Regions from separate parts of the Pseudomonas sp. GWSMS-1 genome, predicted to be linked through region 1. Evidence: predicted binding sites of a transcription regulator. Region 1 holds the regulator's gene; each other region holds the start of a gene.
What was found. Region 1 encodes FliA, which starts transcription of late flagellar genes. Its sites were predicted from a motif close to CTAAAGTTTNNNNNNNNNNNGCCGNTAA; they were not measured.
Positions count from the first base shown of each region.

Region 2: a site for FliA is predicted at 4,846-4,873, ahead of ACEPAJ_RS05480 (methyl-accepting chemotaxis protein). Genes of this name have one in related genera too.
Region 3: a site for FliA is predicted at 3,847-3,874, ahead of motA (flagellar motor stator protein MotA). Genes of this name have one in related genera too.
Region 4: a site for FliA is predicted at 4,759-4,786, ahead of ACEPAJ_RS10725 (methyl-accepting chemotaxis protein). Genes of this name have one in related genera too.

Region 1 covers NZ_JBMHHV010000005.1:867,637-875,079, forward strand. The annotation lists gene flhB (flagellar biosynthesis protein FlhB) at 1-623, shown strand, start outside; gene flhA (flagellar biosynthesis protein FlhA) at 760-2,883, shown strand; gene flhF (flagellar biosynthesis protein FlhF) at 2,899-4,197, shown strand; gene fleN (flagellar synthesis regulator FleN) at 4,275-5,105, shown strand; gene fliA (RNA polymerase sigma factor FliA) at 5,102-5,848, shown strand; gene ACEPAJ_RS07540 (chemotaxis response regulator CheY) at 5,942-6,316, shown strand; gene ACEPAJ_RS07545 (protein phosphatase CheZ) at 6,335-7,123, shown strand; gene ACEPAJ_RS07550 (chemotaxis protein CheA) at 7,137-7,443, shown strand, end outside.
Region 2 covers NZ_JBMHHV010000005.1:449,721-457,163, forward strand. The annotation lists gene ACEPAJ_RS05465 (putative nucleotidyltransferase substrate binding domain-containing protein) at 1-1,351, opposite strand, end outside; gene ACEPAJ_RS05470 (phosphate ABC transporter substrate-binding protein) at 1,506-1,910, opposite strand; gene ACEPAJ_RS05475 (porin) at 1,922-3,097, opposite strand; gene ACEPAJ_RS05480 (methyl-accepting chemotaxis protein) at 3,121-4,740, opposite strand; gene ACEPAJ_RS05485 (malate synthase G) at 5,018-7,195, opposite strand.
Region 3 covers NZ_JBMHHV010000005.1:3,279,034-3,286,476, forward strand. The annotation lists gene ACEPAJ_RS19080 (class I SAM-dependent methyltransferase) at 1-651, opposite strand, end outside; gene rsgA (small ribosomal subunit biogenesis GTPase RsgA) at 771-1,802, shown strand; gene motB (flagellar motor protein MotB) at 1,922-2,932, opposite strand; gene motA (flagellar motor stator protein MotA) at 2,941-3,792, opposite strand; gene ACEPAJ_RS19100 (HDOD domain-containing protein) at 3,911-5,425, shown strand; gene ACEPAJ_RS19105 (rhodanese-like domain-containing protein) at 5,470-6,285, shown strand; gene asd (archaetidylserine decarboxylase) at 6,323-7,183, shown strand; partial or broken gene ACEPAJ_RS19115 (molecular chaperone) at 7,415-7,443, shown strand, end outside.
Region 4 covers NZ_JBMHHV010000005.1:1,553,026-1,560,468, reverse strand. The annotation lists gene ACEPAJ_RS10745 (gamma-glutamylcyclotransferase family protein) at 1-267, opposite strand, end outside; gene tusA (sulfurtransferase TusA) at 267-518, opposite strand; gene rlmM (23S rRNA (cytidine(2498)-2'-O)-methyltransferase RlmM) at 605-1,660, opposite strand; partial or broken gene acnA (aconitate hydratase AcnA) at 1,895-4,638, shown strand; gene ACEPAJ_RS10725 (methyl-accepting chemotaxis protein) at 4,815-6,380, shown strand; gene ACEPAJ_RS10720 (fatty acid cis/trans isomerase) at 6,423-7,443, opposite strand, start outside.

The DNA.
Region 1 (7,443 bases):
TGTTGGCGATTGTCCATGAGCCCCTTGAGTCGGCCATTCTGCATTCGATGACGGTTGTTGGCTGGAGCGCCCTGTGGATGTCCTGCGGGTTGATTTTGATTGCTGCTGTGGACGTGCCATTCCAGCTCTGGAGCAGCAAGCAGAAGCTGATGATGACCAAGCAGGAAGTGCGCGACGAGTACAAAGACAGCGAAGGCAAGCCGGAGGTTAAGCAGCGTATTCGTCAGCTGCAGCGCGAAATGGCCGAGCGGCGCATGATGCAGTCGGTGCCGGACGCCGATGTGGTGATCACCAACCCGACGCACTTTGCCGTGGCTTTGAAATACGACCCGGCCAAAGGCAGCGCGCCGGTGCTGCTGGCCAAGGGCGGCGACTTTACGGCATTGAAGATTCGTGAAATTGCCAATGAGCACAAAGTGATGGTGCTGGAGTCTCCGGCCCTGGCGCGGGCGGTGTTCTATTCCACTGAGCTGGATCAGGAAATTCCCGCAGGGCTTTATCTGGCGATCGCTCAGGTACTGGCTTACGTCTACCAGCTGCGCCAGTACCAGGCGGGCAAAGGCAAACGCCCTGGGCCGCTGCCAGAGATCCCAATCCCGCCGGATTTACGCCGCGACGACTGATCATTTGTCCGCAGCAATCCGCACATTTACCGGCTGTTTGCCTCCGCCCGGCAAAGTTGGACAGCTTCTTGCAAATCCCTGCCCAGAGGCGCGTAAAGCGTCAAAAGATTGAATTGGCTGGGGTAGTGGTGTGGCAATAGATCGCTCACAAATGATCGGTGACGTACGCAGCAACCTGTCGGGGTTAAAGCAGGGGAACCTGGGTATTCCGCTGATGCTGCTGGTCATGCTCGGCATGGTTATGCTGCCGATTCCACCATTCCTGCTCGACGTGCTGTTTACCTTCAGTATTGCCTTGTCGATCGTCGTATTGCTGGTGGCGATCTATGCCCTACGGCCCTTGGACTTCGCGGTATTCCCGACCATTCTGCTCGCGGCGACCTTGCTGCGCCTGGCGCTTAACGTCGCGTCCACGCGGGTGGTTCTGCTCAATGGCCAGGACGGCCAAGATGCTGCAGGTAAGGTGATTCAAGCGTTTGGTGAGGTAGTGATCGGCGGCAATTACGTGGTCGGTATCGTGGTGTTCGCCATCCTTATGATCATCAACTTCGTGGTGGTCACCAAAGGTGCTGGGCGTATCTCTGAAGTAAGCGCGCGCTTCACTCTAGATGCTATGCCCGGTAAGCAAATGGCCATCGACGCCGACCTTAACGCCGGTCTGATCGATCAGGAAACGGCCAAGCTGCGGCGCAGTGAGGTGTCCCAGGAAGCCGACTTCTATGGCTCCATGGATGGTGCCAGCAAGTTCGTGCGCGGTGATGCCATTGCCGGCTTGTTGATTCTATTTATCAACTTGATCGGCGGTGTGGCCATCGGGATTTTTCAGCATGACCTGAGCTTTGCGGATGCCGGACGTATTTACACCTTGCTGACCATCGGTGATGGCCTGGTGGCGCAGATTCCTTCGCTGCTGCTGTCCACTGCTGCCGCGATTATGGTGACCCGGGTTTCAAGCTCGGAAGACATGGGGGCGCAAGTCAATCGGCAGATGTTCGCCTCGCCACGCGTTCTGGCGGTGACTGCTGCGATCATGATCACCATGGGCCTGGTGCCGGGTATGCCGCACTTCTCCTTTATCAGTCTGGGGCTGGTGGCTGCTGGTGCTGCCTATTGGATTGCCAACAAGCAGCGTACGACTAAAGAAAACGAGGTCAAAGAAGTGCAGCGCCAGCAGGAATTGCTGCCGGCGCAGAAGGCCCAGGAGGTCAAGGAGCTGGGCTGGGACGACGTCACGCCGGTGGACATGGTCGGCTTGGAAGTCGGCTATCGCTTGATTCCACTGGTCGACCGTAACCAGGGCGGCCAGCTGCTGGCGCGGATCAAGGGCGTACGCAAGAAACTTTCCCAGGAAATGGGCTTTCTCATGCCTTCGGTGCATATCCGCGACAACCTTGACCTGCAGCCCAGTGCCTACCGTCTGACCTTGATGGGCGTTAGCGTGGCTGAGGCTGAGGTGTATCCGGATCGCGAACTGGCGATCAACCCCGGACAGGTCTTCGGCCCGCTCAATGGTATTGCCGCCAAAGATCCGGCATTCGGCCTGGAGGCGGTGTGGATCGATCCAAACCAGCGTGATCAGGCGCAGTCCCTCGGCTATACCGTGGTGGATGCCAGCACCGTGGTCGCCACCCACCTGAACCAAGTGCTGCATAAGCATGCTCATGAACTGCTGGGGCACGAGGAAGTGCAGCAGTTGATGCAGCTGCTGGCCAAGAGCTCGCCCAAACTTGCCGAAGAGCTGGTGCCCGGGATGATTTCCCTGTCGACCCTGCTCAAGGTGCTGCAAAGCCTGCTGCAGGAGCAGGTGCCAGTGCGCGACATTCGCACTATTGCCGAGGCCATCGCGAATGTCTCGGTGAAGAGTCAAGATCCCGCCGTGATGGTGGCCGCGGTGCGTGTCGCGTTAGCCCGTGCAATCGTGCAAAGCATTGTGGGACTAGAGCTGGAGCTGCCTGTGATCACCCTTGAGCCAAGGTTGGAACAGATATTGCTAAATAGTATTCAGAAGGCCGGTCAAGGCTCCGAGGAGGGCATCCTCCTGGAGCCGGGCATGGCCGAGAAGCTGCAGCGTTCCCTAGTGGAAGCGGCGCAGCGCCAGGAGATGCTCGGCAAGCCAGTGATACTGCTGGTGGCCGGTCCGGTCCGGGCGATGCTCTCGCGATTCGCGCGGCTGGCGGTTCCGAGTATCCATGTACTGGCATACCAGGAAATTCCGGATAATAAGCAGGTCACCATCGTTGCGACGGTGGGGCAGAACTAACCGAGGTTACAGGCCATGCAGGTCAAACGCTTTTTCGCCGCCGATATGCGTACCGCCATGAAGCTGGTGCGTGATGAACTGGGTGCCGATGCCTCGATCATTGGCAATCGCCGGGTTGCTGGCGGTGTCGAGCTGACTGCCGCATTGGATTATCAAGTGCCTGCCGCGCCAGCCCGTCAGCCTAATCCGGCGCTGGAAGCCGAATTGCGCAAGACCCAGGCAAAAATCGCTACAGCTCAGGCTGAGCTGACCACGCGTACGAAAGTCGATGCCGGCAAGGATCGTCAGTTGTTTGGCGCTGCCGCCAGCGTGCCAGTCGATCGGTTGGCCGATGCGTTGTCTCCGGCGCGTGCTGCGCCTGCCGCCGCTGATCAGGGTGCCCTGGATGCCATGCGCTTCGAACTGCATGGCCTGCGTGAGCTGATTGAAGTGCAGTTGGGTTCAATTGCCTGGGGGCAGTTGCAGAGCCGCCAGCCGCAGCAAGCGAATCTGTGGCGTCGCCTGCAGCGCATGGGGCTGTCCGCTGAGCTGTCGAAAGCGCTGCTTGAGCGCATTGCCAATATTGCCGAGCCGCGTCAGGCCTGGCGCATGTTGCTGGCGCATCTGGCTCACGCGATCAAGACCCCGCAACAAGAACCGATGGAAGAGGGCGGTGTAATCGCCCTGGTGGGCCCGGCGGGTATGGGCAAGACCACGACCTTGGCAAAGCTGGCTGCGCGTTATGTGCTCAAGTACGGCGCGCAGCATATCGCCCTGGTCAGCCTTGATAGCTACCGCATTGGTGCGCAGGAACAGATCAAAACCCTGGGCCGTATCCTTAACGTGCCGGTCACTCTGGTCGACCCAGGCCAATCGTTGACCCAGGCCCTGGCACCGTTGGCGCGTAAGCGCGTAGTGCTGATCGACACCGCTGGCCTGTCGGCCAATGATCCAGCGCTGCGCATGCAGCTGGAAACATTAGCCAGCCGCGGAGTCAATGCGAAGAGCTATCTGGTGATGGCCGCGACCAGTCAGGGCCAAGTGCTGAAAGCCGCCTACCATAGTTATAAACGCTGCGGCCTGGTCGGCTGTATTATTACCAAGGCGGATGAAGCCACCAGTTTGGGTGAGGTTTTAGGTCTGGCTATTAGCCAGCGTCTACCGGTAGCCTATCTCGCTGATGGGCCACGCATTCCCGATGATTTGCAGATACCGCGCAGTCATCAGTTGGTGAGTCGGGCCGTTGGGCTGCAGGCGACCCAAGAACCGAGTGAAGATACGATGGCAGAGATGTTTTCCGGTCTTTACCAGCAGCCTACACGGCGTGCCAGTTAAGCTAAATATTATTGGAATTGAGCGGTGCTTAGCCGACCAAGTGGCTCCAGTCGACGTTAGACAAGGTATTAGAAATTATGGGTATGCATCCCGTACAGGTGATAGCGGTGACCGGCGGCAAAGGTGGCGTCGGCAAGACCAACGTCTCGGTGAACCTGGCATTGGCCCTGGCTGATCTGGGGCGTCGGGTCATGTTGATGGACGCCGACCTGGGTTTGGCCAACGTCGATGTATTGTTGGGGCTCAGTGCTAAGCGCACCCTGGAAGACGTTATCAGTGGCGAGTGCGAGCTGCGTGATGTGCTGTTGCAGGGGCCAGGTGGGATTCGCATCGTGCCTGCCGCTTCGGGCATTCAGAGTATGGTGCAGTTGTCGCCCATGCAGCATGCTGGATTAATCCAGGCATTCAGTGATATCAGCGACAACCTCGATGTGCTGATTGTCGACACGGCAGCCGGTATCGGTGATGGCGTAGTTAGCTTCGTGCGCGCCGCACAGGAGGTTTTGGTGGTGGTGTGCGATGAACCCACCTCGATTACCGACGCTTACGCCCTGATCAAATTGCTCAATCGTGATCACGGCATGAATCGTTTTCGGGTTTTGGCCAATATGGCTCACAGCCCGCAGGAAGGTCGTAATCTCTTTGCTAAGCTGACTAAAGTGACTGACCGTTTTCTTGACGTTGCCCTGCAGTATGTCGGTGCAGTGCCTTACGATGAGTCAGTGCGCAAGGCCGTGCAGAAGCAGCGCGCGGTTTACGAAGCTTTCCCGCGCTCGAAATGCGCGCTGGCGTTCAAAGCAATCGCTCAGAAAGTCGACGCCTGGCCTTTACCGGCCAACCCGCGCGGTCATTTAGAGTTCTTTGTTGAGCGTCTGGTGCAGCAGCCGATCGCAGACACGGCCATATGACAGCAGCCTCTGGACTTCGTATGTACAGCAAAGCGCAGGCGCAGGATTCCCAGCACCAGTTGATCGAGCGCTATGCGCCTCTGGTCAAACGCATTGCCTATCACCTGCTGGCACGCTTGCCGGCCAGTGTGCAGGTTGACGACTTGATCCAGGCCGGGATGATCGGCCTGCTTGAAGCGTCAAAAAAATACGATTCCAGCAAAGGTGCCAGTTTCGAGACATTCGTAGGTATCCGTATCCGCGGTTCTATGCTCGATGAGGTGCGTAAAGGCGACTGGGCCCCCCGTTCGGTGCACCGCAATAGCCGCATGGTCAGCGACGCCATTCGAAAAGTTGAGGCTAGAACCGGTCGGGACGCTAAAGATCAAGAGGTTGCGGCCGAACTCCAATTGAGTCTGGAGGATTACTACGGCATTCTTGGCGACACTTTAGGCAGCCGCCTGTTTAGCTTCGACGATCTGTTACAGGACGGCGAGCACGGCGAACTGGCTGAAGACGCTGGCAACCACCACCTAGAACCTTCTCGTGATCTGGAAGATGAACGCTTTCAGGCGGCCTTGGCGGATGCCATTGGCAATCTGCCAGAGCGCGAGCGCTTGGTGTTGGCACTGTATTACGATGAAGAATTGAACCTTAAAGAGATCGGCGCGGTGTTGGGGGTTAGCGAGTCACGCGTAAGCCAACTACACAGTCAGTGTGCCGCTCGTTTACGCGCCCGTCTGGGTGAGTGGCGCGCGCACTAAACTGCCCGCTCGCGCGGCTGGTTTCATGAATAAAGGCGCATGCAGGTTGCTGGGTGCGTTTGGGACTGTACGGAGGTCGACTTGGACAAAAACATGAAAATCCTCATCGTTGATGACTTTTCAACGATGCGACGGATCATCAAGAACCTCCTGCGTGACTTGGGGTTCACCAATACCGCAGAAGCCGATGACGGCACGACTGCATTGCCAATGCTGCAAAGCGGTAGTTTCGACTTTCTGGTCACGGACTGGAACATGCCTGGCATGACCGGTATTGATCTGCTGCGCGCTGTGCGTGCGGATGATCGGCTGAAAAGCCTGCCGGTGCTGATGGTTACGGCGGAAGCTAAGCGTGATCAGATTATCGAGGCTGCCCAGGCTGGGGTTAACGGTTATGTGGTCAAACCGTTCACTGCCCAGGTTCTGAAAGAGAAGATTGAGAAAATCTTTGAGCGGGTCAACGGCTGATGTCTGCCACGAGGTTCTATGGAGCATAAAAATCCTGCTCAGGGTGATCTTGAATCGTCCTTGAAGCACAGCGCTCGCCAACTGGTAGATAGCCTAGAAAAAGGCAACTTTGGTGAAGCGGTCCAGCTGATACATGACTTGAATAAGGCGCGTGACCGTGGCTTGTATCATGAGGTCGGCAAGCTGACCCGTGAGCTGCATAACGCCATCGTCAACTTTCAGCTTGACCCTCGTGTGCCGCATGCCACTGAAGTCTCGCAAATCACCGATGCCACCGAACGCCTAAATTATGTGGTGACGATGACCGAGAAAGCGGCCAATCGCACCATGGACTTGGTTGAGTTGAGTGCGCCGCTGGTTAATGACCTCAGTGCCGAAGCGCAAAGCCTGAGTGCTGACTGGGGGCGTTTTATGCGCCGCGAGATGAGCGCAGACGGTTTTCGTGAGTTGGCCAAGCGTGTTGAGCTGTTTCTAGCAAGCAGTGAGCGTGATGGCGCGAAAATTTCCGGGCACCTCAACGATATTTTGCTGGCTCAGGATTATCAGGATCTCACGGGGCAGGTGATCAAACGGGTCACTCAGTTGGTCACTGAGGTTGAAAGTAACCTGCTGAAACTGGTGCTGATGGCCAGTCAGGTTGATCAATTTGCCGGCATTGAGCACAACCACGAGCTGCTCCGCGCCGAACAAGAAAAACAAAAAGAGCCTTCCCACGGTGAAGGTCCGCAGATTCATGCCGATAAGCGTGAAGACGTCGCATCTAATCAAGATGATGTCGACGACCTGCTTTCTAGCTTAGGATTTTAGGAGCACACGTCTTATGAGCTTCGGCGCCGATGAAGAAATCCTCCAGGACTTCCTGGTAGAGGCCGGCGAGATTCTTGAACTATTGTCCGAGCAGCTGGTAGAGCTGGAAAGTCGCCCGGACGACATGAATCTGCTCAACGCTATTTTTCGCGGGTTTCATACCGTCAAAGGTGGTGCTGGTTTTCTCCAGCTTAATGAGCTGGTGGAATGCTGCCATATCGCAGAAAACGTCTTCGACATCCTGCGCAAGGGTGAGCGGCGCGTCGACTCCGCGTTGATGGATGTGGTGCTGGAAGCACTGGATGCCGTTAACAGCATGT
Region 2 (7,443 bases), 420 kb from region 1:
AGCGCTTACTCCACTCCTGGCGCGACAGGCACAGCTCAGGATTGCCGGCCATGATATTGCCCTTGCACAGGGTAAAGCCGCACTGGGCCAGGCGCAGGTTGATCTCATGGGCCAGTGGCAATAAGCGTCCACGTATCGCCGCCGCCTCGGCGGCGTCAGGAGCTTCGAAGAGAATGCCGTTGTCCTGGTCGGTGTGCAGGGTCTGTTCGCTGCGGCCTTCGCTGCCGAACACCAGCCAGGTGAATGGGATGCCAGGGTCGCCCATGTCCTCCAGGGTCAGCTCGATGACCCGGCACACGGTGTGGTCGTTGAGCAGGGTGATCAGCTGAGTGATCTGTGTCGAGCTGGCGCCATGGGCGAGCATGTTATCGACCAGTTGGCAGACATCACTGCGCAGCGCGGCGAGGGTTTCCACCCGTCCGGCATGGCGAATGGTGCGCGCCAGGTGCACAAGGTCGACCCGTTGCAGGCTGAACAGGTCGCGCTCGGAGATCACACCGCAGAGTTTGTCGTGCTCGACCAGGCAGACGTGGGCGATATGCCGCTCGGTCATGGCCATGGCGGCATCGAAGGCACTGGCATCCGGCGGCAAGTAGAACGGTGCAGGGGTCATCAGGCTGGCGATGGGTTGTTCCAGCACACTGCCGTCCGCCACCACTCGGCGCAAGTCGCGCAGGGTAAAAATGCCCAGAGGTTTATGTGTGGGGTCGACGATGACGATGCTGCCGACCTGCTGTTCGTGCATCAGTTTGACCGCATCGCGCAGCGGCATTTCTGGGGCGCAGCTGACGGGCGTGCGCATGGCCAATTGGCCAAGACGGGTATCCAGCGAATACTGCGCACCCAGGGTTTCCACCGCATTCATCTGCACCTGCTGATTGACCTGGTCGAGCAGGCTGCTGACCCCGCGCAGGGCAAAGTCGCGCAGCGGATTGGACAGGGCGAAAAGTTTGATAAATGCGGGCTTATTCAGCAGCAGGCAGAAGGTGTCTTCGGCGGCCAGGTGTTCGGTGCGGGTGGCGCGCTCGCCGATCAGCGCAGCCAGCGGGAAGCATTCACCGCTGGTGATCTCGAAGGTGGTTTCCGTGCCGCGCCGTGCCGAATGCGGGCGTTCGCCATGCACGCGGCCCTGTTTGACAATATAGAAGTGCTCAACCGGGCCGTCGGTCGGCTTGATGATTGTTTCACCTTCGCCATAAAACCGCAGCTGACAGTTCTCCACCAGATACGCCAGGTGAGCGGTATCCATCTGATTGAACGGCGGAAATTTCTGCAGAAAGGCCATGGTGCCATGGATGTTCTGCAGCACCGCCGTTTTGCCGGCTTGGGCGATTGCATCTGCGCTGCTCATGGGTGGCCTCACGGTTTGCTCTATGAGCATGATCGACTGGCGCTGTGGGGTAGGCCATTGGACGTAAGTCTAGGCGTTGGGTGCCCTGTGTAAGAGGCATAAAAAAGCCCTTGGATTTTTCAATCCAAGGGCTCTGATGACGATGCTGCAATGATTAAGGCAGGGTAAAGAGAACCTTCACACTGTCATTCACTGCGGCGGCATCTACATAGCCAATCGCATCGGCTTCAGCGGCCACCTTGGCGATGACATCAGCGTCGCCGCCAACGCTTGGTAGCGGTTGGCCCTTGCCGGTGAAAACGAGTCCAGACCAGTATGATTTGAGCTGTGATTCACTCTTGTTGGTCACTGCACTGTAGAACTTGTCCTTGGTTGCAGACCAATCCTTGTGGTCAACGCCTTTCATGGATTTGTCTTTGCCCAGAAAGATGTTGCTGACGTCTGCCTGGCTTGGAGCCTTGGCCGCGCCCGGATTAACGATTACTGCGACTTCGGCCTGAGCCAGCGCGCTAACGCTGAGGCACACGGCGACGCAGAGCGTTTGAATGGAATGCTTCATCAATGCTCTCCTCAGAATACGAAGTCGACGCCGACGCTGATGATGTCACCGTCAAAGTTGCGGGCTGGGCTGCCGAGGGCACCGTTGGAACTGTCGGACAGGGCGTTGTCGAAGGCTTCCTGTGCGGTACGGACGAATACGCCGTCATAGCCACCGGAGGTGTCTACGCGTTTGTATTCGCTTTTCAACACGACGTTGGGCAGCAGGTTGTAGTTCAGGCCCAGAGTCCAGGAGTTCTGCCGACCAGCATCGTCGTCCAGTTGGGCGTAAGTCACGTGAGTGAGGAACTCGCCGAAGCGACGGCCGCCCATCAGGTAGAACGCATCAATGGTGCCGCTGTTGTCAGCTTCGATGCTACGCGAGGTCCACTCGTTGCTGGTCAGCCAGGTGCCGTTGTCGTACTGATAGCCAATGGAAGTAAACTTACCCTTTTGCTTATCAATGGTCTGGAAGCGCTGAACGCCTGGGCCATTCAAGCCGAGGAAAGGGATGTTCGGGCGGTTGACGAAGTCTTCGATCTCGGTGCTGAGATCCGCTTCTACATACCCTACGCGCAGGGTACCGAAGTCATTGGTGGCCAGGCTGATATTGGCGGCAAAGACTTTCTCGTAGTCGATGTCGTGCATCTCATCGAAGGCGAAGATGTCACGGTTTTTAGCTTGGCTACCGGCGACTTGGAAGGCCAGTGAACCGAAGGACAGCGGCATGTTGTAGACCGCGTCTACACCTTCGTAGTTGGACAGCTGGACTTGGCTGTACACCTCGTCAGGCAAGCGCAGCCACGGGTAGCTGAAGCCTACGTCGATGCTTTCCGAGTACATGTACACCGGGGTGCGCAGGCGGCCGACGCGCAGCATCAGGTTGTCAGTTGTCTGCCAGGACAGGTACAGCCACTCGATATTGGCCTGCCAGTCGTCCTGCGCCGGCTTGGCAGTGACTTGCGCAGTGATGCCCACGGTATCGGTCAGGCCGTACTGGATCTGGGCCCCGAATTTGGACAGCTGGTCGCCGCGCCAGGAGTCAGTGGTTTGGCCGGTGATGCCATAGCTACGGCCATCATCTTCGCCACCGAGGTGGGTGATGCCGACCGTACCAAAGGTATTGAAGCGGTGTTCGCCTTGCTCCAGCGCGAAAGCTGGAGCAGCGGCCAGGCAGATGGCCAAGGGAAGCAGACGAGCTTTAAACATGCAGTGATGCTCCTGTGTTCAGGTTAAACGCGGAATTGGGCAGTCGCCGCGCGCAGATGATCCCCTGTGCTGACCAACTGTTCGCCGAGACGAGCCGTTGCTTCTGCACCTTGAGCGGTTGCTTGTGCGTCCTGCTGCAACACTTGTGTATCTTGCTGGATGGAACTGGAAAGGCCGATTTGTTCCTGGGTGAACTGCGCGATACCAGCATTAAGCTGATTAATATGGCCGACGGCGCCGGCAATCGCTTCGAGTATCTGGGTGGCTTGCACGGAGCGCTCGATGCTCGCCTGAGCTTTTTCGCCATTGGCGGTCATCACGCTGAGTACGCCATTGGCGCTGTTCTGCAGACGCAGAATGATGTTCTGGATTTCGGCGGTGGAGGCGGCGGTTTTCGAGGCCAGGTTGCGCACTTCATCGGCCACCACGGCAAAACCCCGGCCCTGCTCGCCTGCCCGCGCGGCCTCGATGGCGGCGTTGAGTGCCAGCAGGTTGGTTTGCTCGGCAATGCTGCGAATCACGGTCAGTACTGAGCCCACCTGCTGGGTTTCCTCTTCCAGCTGCTGCATGGCACTGACAGCACCCATTACGCTGCTGCCGAGGTCGCTGATGCTGCTCGACAGACTGCCGATGTTCTTGCGCGCCTGATCCGCCTGCTGCGAGGCTGCCCCGGCTTCTTCGGAGGCCTGTTGTGAACGGTGGGCAACCTCCTGAATGCTGTTGGTCATCGTCAGAATGTCACGGCTGATCGAGTCGGTATGGCCTTGCTGCGAACGTGAGTTTTCCTTGGAGTCTTGAGTCAGCCGGTACAGTTCCTGGGACATGCCGGCGAGCGGGCTGGCAGCTTCGATGATCTGGCGGATGGTGCCTTGCAGCTTGTCGATAAAGCTGTTGAACAGCTGAATCATTTCACCGATTTCATCATTGGAGTCGACATTCACTCGGCGAGTCAGGTCGCCATCACCCCGGGCGATTGCCTGTAGTGAGGTGATCACGCCACGCACGTTGGTCATGGTGCCGCGAATTACCAGCACTGAAGCAATGCTGATTAGCAGTACCAGAATGGCTGACAGAGCAAAGCCTACGCGGGTGGTGGTGGCGTTGTCCGTGCGGGTTTGCGCCAGGGTTTCCTGAAAGTCTTCATATGCATGGGTACGGAACGCATTGCCGAGTTTTTGCGCTTCACCCAAGTCACTGGCCATGCGGCCGAGGTTGGGCGCCAGGTCTTCAAAGCTGGCGCTGCCTTTAATCAGCTGCTCTGAGGCGGGCAGGGCGTTGTCCGCGTAACGCTGTATTGCGCTCCGCCAGGCGTCCAGTTCCTGACGGCGGTCCGCTTGGGTGACCAGGGTCTGCAGTTCCTGCTGCATGTCCGCAATGTCAGTCAGGACTTTGCGCGCTTCATCGAGGGTTTCCAGCTCTCCGGCGGCGACTGCGCTATTAAGCAGGCCCGGTAAACGTGAGTACTGGAAGATCACCGCATCGGCCTTCTCAAGGGTCGGGAAACTATTGGTTTCCAGGGTGACCAGGCGCACATCGTTGTTTGCCAGTTGTAGCGAGGTGTAGCCCACGAACAGCAGCAGACCCAGCAAGGCAATGGCGGGCAGCAGTAAGAACTTCAGTGTCAGCGAGAGATTTTTCAACATGGCAGATGTACCCAAAGAGGGGCGCGGAGTATACCGAGTTCATATAGTGGCGTAATGCCGCTTTTCGGTCATTTTTTAGTCATATTCCGTTATGGCTATATTATGGTTTCGGCTGGCATGCCTATTCCTATAGCCAATAAAGTGAGTATCTGCTTGAAATTGTCGAACAAAAGCGAGGCCGCCAGCCTGATGCAAGTCACTGTGCCTGTGCTTTGCTGGCAGCCAATAATAAAAAACCGCCCCGAAGGGCGGTTTTTTATGTGGCTTCAGCTGCGGGTTACAGGCCGTTGGCGGCTTTGAACTCGCGGCGGCGGCGGTGCAGGACTGGCTCGGTGTAGCCGTTCGGCTGCTTGGCGCCTTCGACCACCAGTTCCAGGGCAGCCTGGAAGGCGATGTTGCTGTCGAAGTTCGGTGCCAGCGGACGGTACAGCGGATCAGCTGCGTTCTGACGGTCAACCACCGGTGCCATGCGCTTGAGGCTGGCAACGATCTGCTCTTCAGTGGCGATGCCATGACGCAGCCAGTTGGCCAGTAGCTGGCTGGAGATGCGCAGGGTAGCGCGGTCTTCCATCAGGCCGACATCATTGATGTCCGGCACCTTGGAGCAGCCGACGCCCTGGTCGATCCAGCGCACTACATAACCGAGGATTCCCTGGGAGTTGTTGTCCAGTTCGTTCTGGATCTCATCAGCCGACCAGTTGGTGTCCTTGGCCAGCGGAATGCTCAGGATGTCGTCGATGGACGCGCGCTCACGCTTGGCCAGTTCGGCCTGACGGGCGAACACGTCGACCTTGTGGTAGTGCAGCGCGTGCAGCGCGGCGGCGGTCGGCGACGGAACCCAGGCGGTGTTGGCCCCGGCCAGTGGGTGAGCGATTTTCTGCTCAAGCATGCCGGCCATCAGGTCGGGCATGGCCCACATACCTTTACCGATCTGTGCACGGCCTTGCAGGCCAGTGGCCAGGCCGACATCGACGTTGTTGTTCTCGTAAGCGGCGATCCACTTCTCGTTTTTCATGGCGGCTTTACGCACGACGGCGCCGGCTTCCATGGAGGTGTGGATTTCGTCACCGGTGCGGTCGAGGAAGCCGGTGTTGATGAACACCACGCGCTCGCTGGCGGCTTTGATGCACGCCTTGAGGTTAACGGTGGTGCGACGCTCTTCGTCCATGATGCCGACTTTCAGCGTGTTGCGCGTCAGGCCCAGGACGTCTTCAACGCGGCCGAAGATCTCGGTGGTGAATGCCACTTCTTCTGGACCGTGCATCTTCGGCTTAACGATGTACATGCTGCCGGTGCGGGTGTTTTTGCGGCTGGTGTTGCCATTCAGGTTGTGCACGGCGATCAGGCTGGTAAACAGCGCGTCCTGGATGCCTTCCGGAATCTCGTTGCCTTGGGCATCGAGAATCGCCGGGTTGGTCATCAGGTGACCGACGTTACGAATGAACAGCAGGCTGCGCCCGTGCAGGGTCAGCTCGGAGCCGTCGGTCTGGGTGTAGACGCGGTCCGGGTTCATGGTGCGGGTGAAGGTCTGGCCGCCTTTGGCCACTTCTTCGGACAGGTCGCCCTTCATCAGGCCCAGCCAGTTGCGGTAGACCACGACTTTGTCGTCGGCATCGACCGCGGCAATGGAGTCTTCGCAGTCCATGATGGTGGTCAGCGCAGCTTCCATCAGCACGTCTTTAACGCCGGCTGCGTCGGTCTGGCCGACTGGGGTGCTGGCGTCGATCTGGATTTCGAAGTGCAGGCCGTTGTGCTTGAGCAGTACGGCGATTGGCGCTTCGGCAGGGCCTTGGAAACCAACCAGTTGCGCGTCATCACGCAGGCCGCTGTTGCTGCCGCCTTTGAGGGCGACGACCAGCTTGCCGTCAACAATGCTGTAGCCGGTGGAGTCGACGTGCGAGCCAGCAGCCAGCGGTGCGGCATCGTCGAGGAAGGCGCGGGCGAAGGCGATGACTTTGTCACCACGAACCTTGTTGTAGCCACGGCCTTTTTCGGCGCCGCCTTCTTCGCTGATCGCATCAGTGCCGTACAGTGCGTCGTACAGCGAGCCCCAGCGCGCGTTGGAGGCGTTCAGGGCGAAGCGCGCGTTCATCACCGGTACAACCAGCTGCGGGCCAGCCAGACGGGCGATTTCTTCGTCGACATTCTGGGTTGTGGCCTGGAAGTCAGCCGGCTCTGGCAGCAGGTAGCCGATTTCCTGCAGGAAGGCTTTGTAAGCCGCTGCATCATGGGCCTGGCCGGCGCGGGCTTGGTGCCATGCGTCGATCTGTGCCTGGATCTGGTCGCGCTTGGCGAGCAGGGCGTGGTTTTTCGGTGCCAGGTCATTGATGACCGCTTCGGCACCTGCCCAGAACGTCTCGGCACTCAGGCCGGTACCGGGGATGGCTTCGTTGTTCACGAAGTCGAACAGCACTTTGGCAACCTGCAGGCTGCCTACTTGAACGCGTTCAGTCATCACTTGCCTCACTCTGCTCAGCTCTACTCAATAGCCGCGTCGGACATGGGTAATAAGTCATGTAGTCCGAGGCGCGGCATACTACATCAAGATCAGGGGAAAATCAGTCGGTGCGCGTCGCGCTGCGACTAGGAAGTGCTTTGCAGTCACTCTGTGCGACTTTTTGTCGCTACAATCTCTTAATATTGTTTCATATAAAGCAAAAAACAGTACACAGTTAATTGTGTTTATCGCGCTCAATCTGTTTG
Region 3 (7,443 bases), 2.4 Mb from region 1:
CTGCTCGCAGGCCTGAACCCACAACGCTGCCATGGGCGCAGGCGAGAGAAAGCAATACACCACATCGAATACAGACAAGTCCGTGCGCCAGAGGCTTTGATAGCGAACCTGACAATTACCCCGGCGCAAGGCGCGCAACCAAGCGATGGCAAAGGACAACGGCGCCGTTTCTACGCCAACAAAATGTGCCTGCGGGAACTGCCGGGCCAGGCTCAGTAGCATGCCGGCCGGGCCACACCCCAGGTCGATAAAACGAAAATGCTCGGGCTGCTCGCGCAACACCTGCACCAGATGCTGCCGGGTACCGGCTCCGGTCAGGTACAGCGGCACCTGCTCGGTAAAACTGTTCCAGTTGAGCAGCAACACCAGGACAAACCCGCCCAGAAAAAACCAGGACGGAAGAGGCGCACCGCTCGCCAACAGCAACGCCGGCGCAAACAGCAGGTTCAACCCGCACCACCAGCGCGACAAGCCTAGGTAGCGGGCCAGCGCGGCGGCGATCAATCCCTGGCTCAGCCCAACAGCCAGCCAAGTTGGCCGCCAGGGAGCCACCTGCGCGGCCAGATACAGGGCCACGCCGACCAACAACGTCGCGCCCAGCTGCGCGCCTAAAGCCAGCAGCGCCGGGTATCGCCGGACAACGCGCAGCATGCAGACTCCTGACCAGACCGACCAATAATGCGCCGCAGTGTAGCCGCGTCAGCAGCGCAATTGGCAGCCCGTGCTAGACTCGCGACCGTTTATTGCGCAATTCAACTCTCGGAAGACCCATGGCCAAACGCCAACTCAACCGCCGGCAAAACTGGCGTATCGAAAAAATTCAGGGCGAGCGTGCCGCCCGCGCCGCCAAGCGCGAATCGCAGGCTGTACAAATTCTCGAAGGCGGCGATTTAGGCCCGGAACAAACCGGCCTGGTGATCGCCCACTTCGGCGTGCAGGTCGAGGTTGAAGCACTGGACGGCGAGCTGGCCGGCCAGGTATTCCGCTGCCACTTACGCGCTAACCTGCCCACCATGGTGACTGGCGACCAGGTGGTGTGGCGCGCCGGCAATCAAGGCATTGGGGTCATTGTTGCGCAGCTGCCACGCAGCACTGAACTTTGCCGCCCGGACACCCGCGGCCAGTTGAAACCGGTGGCGGCCAACGTTGACCTGATCGTGATCGTCTTCGCCCCGCTGCCCGAGCCACACGCCAACCTAATCGATCGCTACCTGGTGGCCGCCGAGCACGCCGGCATCCGCCCACTGCTGCTGCTGAACAAGGCCGACCTGATCGACGAGCAGAATGGCATCGCGCTAAACGCCATGCTCGACGTCTACCGCCAACTGGGTTACCCACTGCTGGAAGTGTCGGCGCATCACGGCGACGGCATGGATCAGCTCAAGCAACAGCTCGATGGCAACGTCAGCGTCTTCGTCGGCCAGTCGGGGGTCGGCAAATCATCGCTGGTCAACACCCTGCTACCGGATGTAGACACCCGCGTCGGGCCGCTTTCGGAGCTTTCCGGCCTCGGCACTCACACCACCACCACGGCACGCCTGTTCCACTTCCCCGGCGGCGGCGAGTTGATCGACTCCCCGGGGATTCGTGAGTTTGGTCTGGTGCACGTCAGCCGCGATGACGTTGAAGCCGGCTTTATTGAGTTCGGTGAGCTGATCGGGCAATGCCGTTTCCGCGATTGCAAACATGACCGCGAACCGGGCTGCGCCCTGCTCAAGGCACTGGAAGATGGTCGCTTGCACCCGCAACGCATGGCCAGCTACCGGCAAATCCTGGCGAGCCTGCCGGAAGCCGATTACTGAAAAATCGCCGGAGCGTTTTTTAACATCGCGCCGCGACGACCCGCAAGGTGGCCGCCAGGGATGGCAGGCCATCAACAAAAAAGGCCGCGACATGTCGCGGCCTTCTGTAAAACGCCAGCTCACTCGGTAGGCTGATCGAACTGCAGCACACCGTCTTCGAAGATATTCAGTCGCTCGCGTAGCTGCCCATCGGGCAACGGATCACCCGGCGCGCTAGGCGCCGCCGCATCGGGCTCGCCAGGCGCGACTAGCGCATCGCCTGCACTGACATCACTCTGCGCGCCCTCAATGGCCCGCTGGGCCTTCTTCGTCAGCACCACTATATCGATACGGCGATTAACCGGGTTGAGCGGGTTCTCGCGATCAAACAACGCCGACGAGGCATACCCCACGACACGCGCCACCTGCGCATCATCATAGCCACCCGCCACCAAGACTCGCCGCGCCGCATTTGCGCGATCCGCGGACAGCTCCCAGTTGCCATAACCACCGCGCCCTGCAAAGGGCTGAGCATCCGTGTGGCCACTGACGCTGATTTTGTTCGGCACCGCCGCAATCGTGTCCGTCATGGCCAGCAGAATGTCCTCGAAATAAGGCTGCAACCGTGCACTGCCAGAGGCAAACATCGGCCGATTAGCAGCATCCATAATCTGGATGCGCAAGCCGTCCTGGGTGATTTCGAAAAGAATCTGATCCTTAAAGTTCTGCAGCTGAGGGTTTTCCTCCACTTTGTTTTGCAGCTCTTGCAGCAGCAACTCCAGGCGCTCACGCTCAACTTCCTCGGCTATCGACTCAGCTTGCAGCTTATCCACATCCGCCCGCGCATCCTCGGCAGGAGTACCTTCATCCTGCGGAACATCATTAAGCGTTTTATCAGGCGCGGGGGTAGGCGTACCGCCAAGGTCGATCACATAAGGGCTGGCACTTTCGGAAAAGCCGACGGGGTCTTGAAAATAGCCGGAGATAAGTTTTTTCTGCTCTGGCGTGGCCGATGACATCAGCCACATCACCATAAAGAACGCCATCATCGCCGTGGCGAAGTCAGCAAAGGCGATTTTCCAAGCACCACCATGGTGGCCGCCAGCAACCTTTTTGACGCGTTTGACGATGATCGGCTGGTTGTTTTCCATGCGGCGCTCTAGCTCCCACGCATGGCTTGCTCAAGCTCGGAAAAGCTTGGCCGATGCGCCGGAAACAACACTTTGCGCGAGAATTCGACGGCCAGCGATGGCGGCATGCCTGAGGCCGAAGCCACCAAGCCCGCCTTGATTGCCTCATAGACGTTCAGTTCTTCTTTGGCATCGTGTTCCAGCGAGCCAGCCAGTGGGCCGAAGAAGCCATAGGATGCGAGGATCCCGAGGAAGGTGCCGACCAGTGCGGTGCCAACCTTCTCGCCGATCTCGGCGTTATCCGCCTCGGCCAGGATCGACATGGTAATCACAATACCCAGTACCGCGGCCACGATCCCCATCGCGGGCATGCCGTCGGCAATCTTCGCCACGGCATGCGCTGGGTGCTCGAGTTCTTCTTTGAGGCTGGTGATTTCCATGTCAAACAACCCCTCAAGCTCGTGCGGGGCCATGTTGCCGGACGACATGATGCGCAGGTAATCACAGATAAAAGCGGTCATCCGCTGATCTTTGAGGATGCCGGGGTACTTGCTGAATATCGGGCTGGCGGCAGGGTCTTCAACATCAGCCTCGATGGCCATCATGCCTTCACGGCGACTCTTGTTGAGAATTTCGTAAAGCAGCTTAAGCACATCCAGGTAATAGTGATGGGTGAAGCGGGAGCTGAACATGCTCAGCGACTTCTTGAACACTTGCATAAACATGCTGCCGGGGTTGGCCTGCAGAAAGGCCCCCAATGCAGCGCCGCCAATGATCATCACTTCGAAGGGATGGACCAACGCCATAAATTTGCCGCCCGAGAGGATAAACCCTCCCAGTACGCTGGCGAATACAACAATGATGCCGATGATTTTTGCCATAGAAAGACACTTGCCAGAGAGGGTAGAAGGGGCTTTGCAAAACAACCCTTCTATTTATCGGAAGTTTTGCGCGAGACTATAGCCAGTTAAGGTCAAAAGCCAGCTTGTCTCAATACACATGCCTAAGCCCACCCACCATCCGCGCAACCTGACAGACTGGCTCAAGCAGCTAGACAGCCAGCTATTGCCTGCCTCAACCGACAGCCAACAGCAGCTGCGTCGTGCCCTGGCGGACAGTAATCGCTCGATGCGCGAACTGGCGGAGTTAATGCAGAGTTGCCCGGCCCTGGCGCTCAACGTCATGCGCGAGGCCAACCGCAAGAGCAGCGGGCTCAGCGAGCGGACTGAAAGCCTCGAAGCCGCCATCAGCCGTCTCGGCATCAAACGCACCGAAGAGTTGCTTAATCGCCTGCCTGCGTTGCCCGAGCAGGAGCTACCAAAGGCACTCCGGCAGATCCTGCTGGTCAGCCAGCATGCCTGCCAGCAGGCCAACGGCCTGTTCGCCGGCCGCCTGGCGCGCCTGTGGCAGGAAGTGCACTGGGGCAGCCTGCTGTTTCTCGCACCAATCTGGACCCTGCTGGCCGCTCACCCGGAACTGTTCGATAAATGGGAACAGCGGGTGCTGGTCAACGGTGAAGCGGCGACCAAGGTTGAGCAGGAGTTGCTCGGCGTGCCTCTGCTGAAACTATGCCTGGCGCTGAGCGAGCAGTGGAACCTGCCGGAATGGATAACCCAGGGGTATCGCTTACTGGTCAACGACAGGCGCTTACTGGTCAAAGCCCTGCACATCGCCCGTGACAATCAACATCCGCTGCATCAGCAACAGTGCCTGGACGCGGATAGCAACCTGCGCCGCTGGCTGACCCTGCCAGCCAACAGTATTCTCTTGGCCAATGGCCTGGCGATTTCTGGGCACTATGCCTGGAACGGCCCGCATAGCCTGCGCTGGCAGCGCCTGACCGGCTTATTCCTGCAGCTGCCACTCGATAACGTGCAGCAACTGTTGCACCAGAACGCCGTCAGCAGCGCCCGCCTGATGCCCAGCTCAGACCTCTGGCACCCGGCCGAAGCCTTGCTGTGGCCGTGGTCGGCGCGGCACCTGCAAGCCACTGCCACACAACCCAGCGCCGCACTCGTCAGCGAGTGGCGCCAGCATTGCGCGCAGTTGCTCGCCCAACCCAGCGCCTTTACCAATGTGCTGCAACTCACCGCCTGCGCCAATCAAGCCCTTCAAGCCTGCGGCATGCAGCGCGTGTTGATCCTGCTGGCGGATCGCAACCACACCCGTTTAATCGCCCAGCAGCAGAGCGGCCTAGACAAGGCAGCAGCCAGCCTCAGCCTCGACCCACAGCAAAGCCAGGTGCTGCGCCGCTTGCTGAGCGCCCCGGCGCAATTGAAGCTGAGCCCCGCCAACATCGCGCAGTTTTCCGCCCTACTACCGGGCACGTTGAAAAACCTGTTCCCCAGCGAACACCTGCTGATTCGCTCGATCGCCAGCAACAACCGCGTGGTCATGCTGATCTTCGCAGACCAGGGTGGCCGGGCGCTGAGCGACACCAGCGTGCAGGGCTTCGGCAAAACCGTGCAATGCATTGAGCGTGCCCTCGCCAGCTTTGCCAACCGCGGGCGATAGGCTTTCCGCTACAATCCGTCCTTTCCCGTCGAAAGAGGCCCGGCATGACCGCCTTCGCTGAGTTGCCCTTGCTGATCGAACCCGCCCAACTGGCCAGCCGCTTGGAGGCGCCCGAGCTGATTCTGGTCGACCTGACCAGCCAGGCGCGCTACGCCGCTGGCCACATCCTTGGCGCACGCTTTGTCGACCCCAAGCGTACTCAGCTGGGCCAGCAGCCAGCTCCCGGCTTGCTGCCTGAGCAGGCGCAGCTTGAGCAACTGTTCGGCGAGCTGGGACATAATCCCGATGCTGTCTACGTGGTGTATGACGATGAGGGCGGCGGCTGGGCCGGACGCTTTATCTGGCTGCTGGATGTAATCGGCCATCGCCACTATCACTACCTAGACGGCGGCCTGCTGGCCTGGCAGGCAGAAAAACGCGAGCTGAGTACCGCTGTGCCGCCAGCCGGCACGCAAGCCATACGTTTGAATATCGACCCCACACCCACGGCCACCCGCGAATACCTGCAAAGCCGTCTCGGCGCCACCGATTTGGCGATCTGGGATGCCCGCTCGCCCGGCGAATACAGCGGCGAGAAAATCCTAGCGCAGAAAGCCGGGCATGTCCCCGGCGCGGTCAATTTTGAATGGACCGCGGGCATGGACCCGTCCCGCGCACTGCGCATTCGTCAGGACATCCAGGCGCAACTCGACAGCCTCGGCATCACGCCCGACAAAGAAATCATTACCCACTGCCAGACCCACCACCGCTCTGGCTTTACCTACCTGGTCGCCAAGATCCTTGGTTATCCACGGGTAAAAGCCTATGCCGGCTCCTGGGGCGAGTGGGGCAACCATCCGGACACTCCGGTCGAGCGCTGAGCCCCGCCAGACCGCCTACCACTTTTAAGGAAACCCAATGAAAGATCGCCTGTTCATCCTCAGCCAGTACTTGCTGCCGCACCATCTGCTCTCACGCCTGATCGGCTGCGCCGCCGAATGCCGCGCTGGCTGGTTCAAGAACCGCCTGATCGGCTGGTTCGCCAAGCAGTACCAGGTCAACATGAGCGAAGCCCAGGTCGAAGACCTGACGGCCTTTGCTCACTTCAATGATTTCTTCACTCGCGCCTTGAAAGAGGATGCACGCCCACTCGACAGCAGCCCTGGTGCAGTGCTCAGCCCTGCTGACGGCGCAATCAGCCAGCTCGGCAAAATCGAACAAGGTCGGGTTTTCCAGGCCAAGGGCCATAGCTTCAGCGTGATCGAGTTGCTGGGTGGTGATACCCAGCGCGCGGCAGCCTTTATGGGCGGTGATTTCGCCACTGTTTACCTGTCGCCCAAGGACTACCACCGCGTTCACATGCCGTTGGCCGGCACGCTGAAAGAGATGGTCTACGTGCCTGGCCGGCTGTTCTCGGTCAATCAAACCACGGCAGAGAATGTGCCTGAACTGTTTGCCCGCAATGAGCGGGTGGTTTGCCTGTTTGACACCGAGCGCGGCCCGATGGCGGTGGTGCTGGTCGGGGCGATGATCGTGGCATCAATCGAGACCGTCTGGGCAGGATTGGTCACCCCACCCAAGCGCGAATTGAAGACGTTCAAGTACGATGACGCCGCACGCGCGCCGATCCGCCTGGAGAAAGGCGCTGAGCTGGGCCGCTTCAAGCTGGGATCCACGGCTATCGTGCTGTTTGGCCCGGAACAGGTGCAATGGGCCGCAGAGCTGACGGCCAACAGCCCAGTCCTGATGGGCCAGCGCCTCGCCTCACCAAGCGCCTGACATGTGCAGCCTGCACTGCCAGCAGACGCAGACAGTGCAGGAGCGACTGAGCAGAGTGGGCCTTGGCTCACGAAGACCAGGCACACCAACGAATTCCGACTGATTAGCAACCCGCGCCAGCCTGGCAATACGGCCAAGGACATGGCTGCGGGGCGGGCGAGATGCTGCTAGAGTCGAACCATAATTGATAACCCGATCAGTTTTGCCTGTGCGCTGGAGTATTCGATTTAGATGGATAAACAGAATTCTCACTTGCTGCT
Region 4 (7,443 bases), 690 kb from region 1:
GCTGTAATAGACCGGGGTGCCTTCAAAGTGATCCAGCTTGGCGATCTCGCCGGCGTCGCGCAGGCGATAGAGCACCCCTTCGACCTGCCCTGCACGCGCGTGGCGAATATTGGCGTACGCCCGCCCTGGGGCACGGTCCATCGCGCGCTTGTTAAAACACAGGCCGTATCCCGGCAGACGGCCAGGCAGGGCCTCCAACACCGTTAGCCCGCGCGCCTGCATGCGCAGCGGGTTCATGTTCGAGCCGTACGCGAAGTACCAATCCATCAGTCGAGTTTCTTGCGAATCAGGTACAGATAGGTCGCGCCCTCTTCAGCTTGCTCGACCAGCTCATGGCCCAAGAACACGCAGAACTTGGGAATGTCACGGCGGGTCGAGGGGTCGGTGGCGATCACCTTGAGCAGGCCGCCGGCCTGCAAAGCGCGCACTTTGTTGTGCAGCATCATCACCGGCTCCGGGCAGTTAAGCCCGGTGGCGTCGAGGGTGTCATCAGGAATGGCGGTGGATTGCAAAGACATCAATGGGCTCCAGTTGCAGGCCGCTATTTTGGCGCAACGTTACGCCAAAGGTCAGCAAACAGCGGGTTAAAAACAGTACAGCGGGTTTATTTACTCAGGCGACACAGGTGGCAGGTGACCTCTTCGCGGTCGTGGTAGAGCTGCTTGCATGCAATCGAGACCTTGATCTTGCGCTCGGCAAAGCCCTCTTCCAGCCGCTGCAACAGGCGGCGCACTTCGGCGTAACGCTGCTTCATCGGTAACTTGAGGTTGACCACCGCTTCACGGCAGTGGCCTTCGCCAATCCAGGTTTCCAGCAAGGCCGCGCTGCGCGCCGGTTTCTCGACAATGTCGCAGACCATCCAGTCCACCGGCTGCTTGGGTTTCCAGGTGAAGCCGTCGACCATCAAGTGCTGCACCAACCCAGTATCCATGAGGCTTTCGGCCATTGGGCCGTTGTCGATGGCAGTGACCAGCATGCCGCGCTTGACCAGTTGATAGGTCCAACCGCCCGGTGCAGCACCCAGGTCAACACCGGTCATGTCGCCCGACAGGCGCTCATCCCACTGCTCGCGGGGGATAAAGGTGTGCCAGGCCTCTTCCAGCTTGAGGGTCGAACGGCTCGGCGCCTCACGGGGGAACTTCAAGCGTGGAATGCCCATGGGCCACAACGCCGAATTATTCGCCTCGGCCATGCCGACAAACACCTCGCGGCCGCTCTTGAAGGTCAGCAGCAGGCGCGGCTTGTGTGCATCCTCAACCAGCTTGCCGGCCTTGGTCAGGGCGTTGCGCAGGGGCGCTTCGAATTTTTTGCAGAAATTCGACAGTTCCTTGCCATCGTTGGTGTCCAGTACTTCCAGCCACAGGCTGCCAAACACGGGGAAACCGCTCAGGTGGCTGAGCAGCACGCTGATGCGATCCAGCTCAGGCAGGTCGATAAACACTCCACGCGCCCATTGCCGCGGAAAAATCAGCTGATTGAAGCGAACCCCACGCATTAAACGCTCGGCGCCATCGTCTTCGGTGCAGATAAATTCAGCGCAAGCGGTACTCGGCTTGGCCTTGGCATAACCGGCCACATCCAGGCGCGCGGCATGCTCGGCGATCTCGGCACACACCTCGTTCTCGAAACCGGGACGGCAGTGCAGTAGCAGGGTATTAATTGCGGGGGTATTCATCTGGGCTCTCCTCAAGGCGCGCATCATAGCCGACTCGGGAACCCTTAGCCCCCGCGACCTGTCCAGTGTGTACAGACATGGCTGCCACACCCACCCAAACCGGCTGAGATGCCAAGCCGCCAGGCACCCTTAAATGGCAAGCCTGGGCAAGCAGGGCTAGGGTGAACAGTCTGCAGCCACCAACCGGCTTGCACAGTGACAAGCCACAGGAGACGCGCAATGCCTTCCTTAGACAGCCTGAATAGCCAACGCAGCCTCGATGTAGAAGGCCAGAGCTACCAGTACTTCAGCCTCCCTGAAGCCGCCAAATCCCTTGGCAACATCGACCAGTTACCGATGTCATTGAAGGTTCTGTTAGAGAACCTATTGCGCTGGGAAGACGGTAAAACCGTCACCGGCAACGACCTGCAGGCCATGGCCGATTGGCTAAAGAGCCGCAGCTCCGAGCGCGAAATCCAGTACCGCCCCGCCCGCGTATTGATGCAGGACTTCACCGGCGTGCCCGCCGTGGTCGACCTCGCGGCCATGCGTGACGCCATGGCCAAGGCTGGCGGCGACCCGCAGAAGATCAACCCGCTATCGCCCGTTGACTTGGTGATCGACCACTCGGTAATGGTCGACCAATTCGCCACACATAACGCGTTCGAACAGAACGTCGCCATCGAGATGCAGCGTAACGGCGAGCGCTATGCCTTCCTACGCTGGGGCCAGCATGCCTTCGATAACTTCAGCGTGGTGCCGCCGGGTACCGGCATCTGCCACCAGGTCAACTTGGAGTACCTCGGCCGCACCGTCTGGACCAAAGAAGAAGACGGTCAAACTTTCGCCTTCCCCGACACCCTGGTTGGTACAGACTCACATACCACCATGATCAACGGCCTCGGCATTCTCGGCTGGGGTGTCGGCGGCATCGAGGCGGAAGCGGCAATGCTCGGCCAGCCCGTGTCGATGCTGATTCCCGAGGTCATTGGCTTCAAGCTCAGCGGCAAACTCAAGGAAGGCATCACCGCCACCGACCTGGTGCTAACCGTCACGCAAATGCTGCGCAGCAAAGGCGTCGTCGGCAAGTTTGTCGAGTTTTATGGCGACGGCTTGGCCGACCTGCCGCTGGCGGATCGCGCCACCATCGCCAACATGGCCCGGAATACGGCGCCACCTGTGGCTTCTTCCCGGTCGATGACATCACCCTCGGCTATTTGCGCCTATCCGGCCGGCCGCCGCAGACCGTCAAATTGGTTGAGGCCTACTGCAAAGCCCAAGGCCTGTGGCGCGAGAGCGGGGTTGAGCCGTTATTTACGGACAGCCTGGAGCTGGACATGGGCAGCGTCGAGGCCTGCCTGGCCGGGCCAAAACGCCCACAGGACCGCGTCGCCCTGCCCCAGGTCAAACAAGCTTTCGATGACTTTCTTGGGCTGCAACTCAAGCCCAATGCAGGCGCGGAATCACGCCTGCTCGACGAAGGGGGTGGTGGCGCTGCGATCGGCAGCGCCACCCAGGTTGGCGAGGTGGATTATGAACATGAGGGACAGATGCATCGCCTGAAAAACGGCGCCGTGGTCATCGCTGCAATTACCTCCTGCACCAACACCTCCAACCCCAGCGTGATGATGGCCGCCGGCCTGCTGGCGAAAAAAGCCGTGGAGAAAGGCCTGCAGCGCAAGCCGTGGGTGAAAAGCTCACTGGCACCGGGCTCCAAGGTGGTCACCGAATACTTCAATGCCGCCGGCCTGACCCGCTATCTGGATGAGCTGGGCTTCGACCTGGTGGGCTACGGTTGCACCACCTGCATTGGTAATTCCGGGCCGCTGCTTGAGCCCATCGAGCAGGCTATCCAGCAATCTGACATGAGCGTCGCCTCAGTGCTGTCCGGTAACCGTAACTTCGAGGGCCGCGTGCATCCGCTGGTGAAAACCAACTGGTTGGCCTCACCGCCCTTGGTCGTCGCCTATGCGCTGGCCGGCACGGTAAGGATGGACATAACCTCTGAACCCTTGGGGCTGGGAAAGGATGGCCAGCCGGTTTACCTCAAAGACATCTGGCCGAGCCAGGCGGAAATCGCCGAGGCGATCCTCAAGGTCGACACAGCGATGTTCCACAAGGAATACGCCGAGGTGTTCGCCGGGGATGCCGAGTGGCAGGCCATCGACATACCGCAAACCGCCACCTATAGCTGGCAGGATGACTCGACCTACATCCAGCATCCACCGTTCTTCGAGAATATCGCCGAGGCGCCACCGCATATTGGTGACATTCACCAAGCGCGTATTCTTGCCCTGCTTGGCGATTCGGTGACCACTGACCACATCTCCCCCGCCGGCAACATCAAGGCCGACAGCCCAGCCGGGCGCTACCTGCGTGAACAGGGCGTCGAGCCGGTCGACTTCAACTCCTACGGCTCACGGCGCGGCAATCATCACGTGATGATGCGCGGCACCTTCGCCAATATCCGCATCCGTAACGAGATGCTCGGCGGCGCAGAAGGCGGCAACACCCTGCACGTGCCGAGTGGCGAGCAGCTGTCGATCTATGACGCCGCCATGCGCTATCAGGAGGCCGGCACCCCGCTGGTGGTCATTGCCGGCAAAGAGTACGGCACCGGTTCAAGCCGCGACTGGGCGGCCAAGGGCACCAACCTGCTCGGCATCAAAGCGGTCATTGCCGAAAGCTTCGAGCGCATCCACCGCTCCAATTTAGTGGGTATGGGCGTCTTGCCGTTGCAGTTTAAACCCGGGCAAACCCGCAAAACGCTCAACCTCACGGGCAAAGAGACACTCAACATCTGCGGCCTGGATGGTGTTGAACTCCACCCGTCCATGACCTTAACCCTGGACATCCTGCGCGAGGACAACAGCCGCGACAGCATTGAAGTGCTCTGCCGCATCGACACCCTCAACGAAGTGGAATACTTCAAGGCCGGGGGCATCCTGCATTACGTACTGCGGCAGTTGATCGCCAGCCACTAGCTCCGCCCGAGAGCCTTACGTGCCGGGCAAAAAACACCATCAGGTCAAGGACGACCACGACCATGGCATAAATGTGACGCCATTCAAAAAGCGGTTAAACTCGCCGGCACGGATTTCGCCCTCAACTTCGCCCGCCATTGGCCGATGAAGAGGCATTACAACGACGGATAATTGCCATGCGTAACAACCAGCCGGTCACTCAGCGCGAACGTAGCTTCCCTGCTCAGCAACGACTGATCTCGACGACTGACCTCAAAGGTCAGATCAGCTACTGCAATGACGCGTTTGTCGAGATCAGTGGCTTCACCCGCGATGAGTTGATTCGTGCGCCGCACAATCTGGTACGTCACCCCGACGTACCGCCTGCGGTGTTCCAGCACATGTGGGACACCCTGAAAAGCGGCCGGCCGTGGATGGGGATTGTTAAGAACCGTTGTAAGAACGGCGATCATTACTGGGTTAACGCCTACGTCACGCCCGTGACGGAAAACAACCAGGTAGTGGGTTACGAATCCGTACGGGTCAAGCCAACCGCCGAACAGGTGCGTCGCGCAGAAGCCCTGTATCAGCGCATCAACAGCGGTAAGTCCGCCGTCCCGAGTAAGGATAAGTGGCTACCAACTCTGCAGGGCTGGCTGCCCTTTATACTGATCAGTCAGATTGGCTTTCTTATCGGTATTTGGCTTGATTCCAGCTGGGGCTTTGCCCTCGCGGCGGCGCTGTCGATACCGCTGGGCTTGGCCGGGTTGAGCTGGCAACAACGTGGCCTCAAGCGCCTGCTGCGTCTGGCTGACCAGACCACTTCTGACCCGCTGATCGCGCAGATGTACACCGACAGCCGCGGTGCTCAGGGTCGCCTGGAAATGGCGACGCTCAGCCAGGAAGCGCGCCTGAAAACCTGTCTGACCCGTTTGCAGGACACCGCCGAACAGCTCACCCTGCAGGCTAAGCAGGCCGATACCCTGGCACATAACAGCTCCGCCGGGCTTGAGCGCCAACGCAATGAAACCGATCAGGTGGCCACTGCAATCAATGAAATGGCCGCCACCACTCTGGAAGTGGCGAGCAACGTGGCGCGTACCGCCATCGCCACTCAGGATGCAAATCGCCTGACCAGCGCTGGGCGCACCATTGCCAGTGAAACCCGCCAAGCGATTCAGCGCCTGTCGCAATCGGTCGGTGATACCGGTGAAACGGTGACCCGCCTGGCCCAAGACAGCAATGAAATTGGCGGTGTAGTCGATGTCATCAAAGGCATCGCCGACCAGACCAACCTGCTCGCACTCAACGCCGCCATCGAGGCCGCTCGTGCGGGCGAAATGGGCCGTGGCTTTGCCGTGGTGGCTGATGAAGTGCGCTCACTGGCGCAGCGCACCGCCGAATCCACCGGGCAAATTCACCAACTGATCGCAAAGCTGCAGCGCACCGCCGAAGAAGCAGTCATGACCATGGAAATCGGCCGTAAACAGGCCGAAGAAGGTGTTGTGCGCGTGCAGCAAGCCGACGACGCACTGGCGGGTATCAGTGAAGCCGTTGCCAATATTGCCAACATGGCCGATCAGATTGCCGCCGCGGCTGAGGAGCAGAGCGCGGTAGCTGATGAGGTCAACCGCAGCATCACCACCATCGCTCAACTGGCCGACCAAACAGCCGGTGAGGCGCATGACACGGCGATGCTCAGTGAGGCTCTAACCGCCACCGCTCAAGGTCAGTACGCCTTGGTCGAGCGCTTCAACCGCTAATCCTGAAACGGCGCATTGCCTAGCCATGCGCCGCCCTCCCGGTTACAAATTCTCGTAGCGGTTCATGTCCAGCACACCGGCCTCAATGGGCTCGGTTTGCTGGATATACGCTGACATATCGTGGAAATAACGCCAGAACTCAGGATGAGTACGGCGAATCCCCCAGCGCTCAACCACCTGTTCGAATGCCGGCGTATCACGGGCCTGCTCCATCGCACTGACAAACTCCGCCACCTGCTCAACCTGAACATTGAAGATAAAGTTCGGGTAGCTGCTGAGCACCCCGGGATAAACCGTCAAGGTATCCAGCGTGGGCTGGTAGCGCAGCTCCTCGCCCAACATAAACGCCACATTGGTGTGCGCGCGGTTACGCAGCAGGCTGTAAACCTCACGCTGCCCACCGGGCATTTCCACCCGCAGCAGAGTGGCCTCGGGCAGTTGGTCGATTACTTTGAGCGCACCCGCTGGCTTAGCCGTTAAACGGCTCAAAGATTGTTCCGCGCGCTGCAGCTCGGGGTCCACACCCGGGCGATGGCAATGCGCACCGCTGCAACGATTGATCGGATCTGGGCGCGCATTCAGGCTGCCGTAACGCTCCAGTAAGGTCTCGACAAAACTACGTTTGGCATCGCCGCCCGCCAAGCGCAAGGCACTCGGGGTTTTAGTATCGATCGCCTGGTAATCGAGCCAGATTTTCAGCTTGCCGCTGCTCTGGTACCAATCGCTTAAATAGGCCTGACGCGACTGCGCAGGCATCAAACGCAGGAAGTTGACCTCCGCACCATTGCGGATCAAATCGAAATACAGCCTCGTTTGCGCCTGATGGGAGACATTGCCGAACACATCGAAATTCACCACCAACTGGTAATAGGTGCGTTCCAGCAACGGGAAGTCCAGCCACCAGATCGTCTGCGGCACCTCGCCAATCAGGCCTTTGCGCACCGAGGCGCTGTCATGTTGGCGGAAGATCGACAGCAACGCGTTATCGTTGCCCGCCCAGATGTGCGACCAGCTCGGCGCTGGCGCGTCGGCATAACGCTGCATACGTAACGCTTCGTACTCA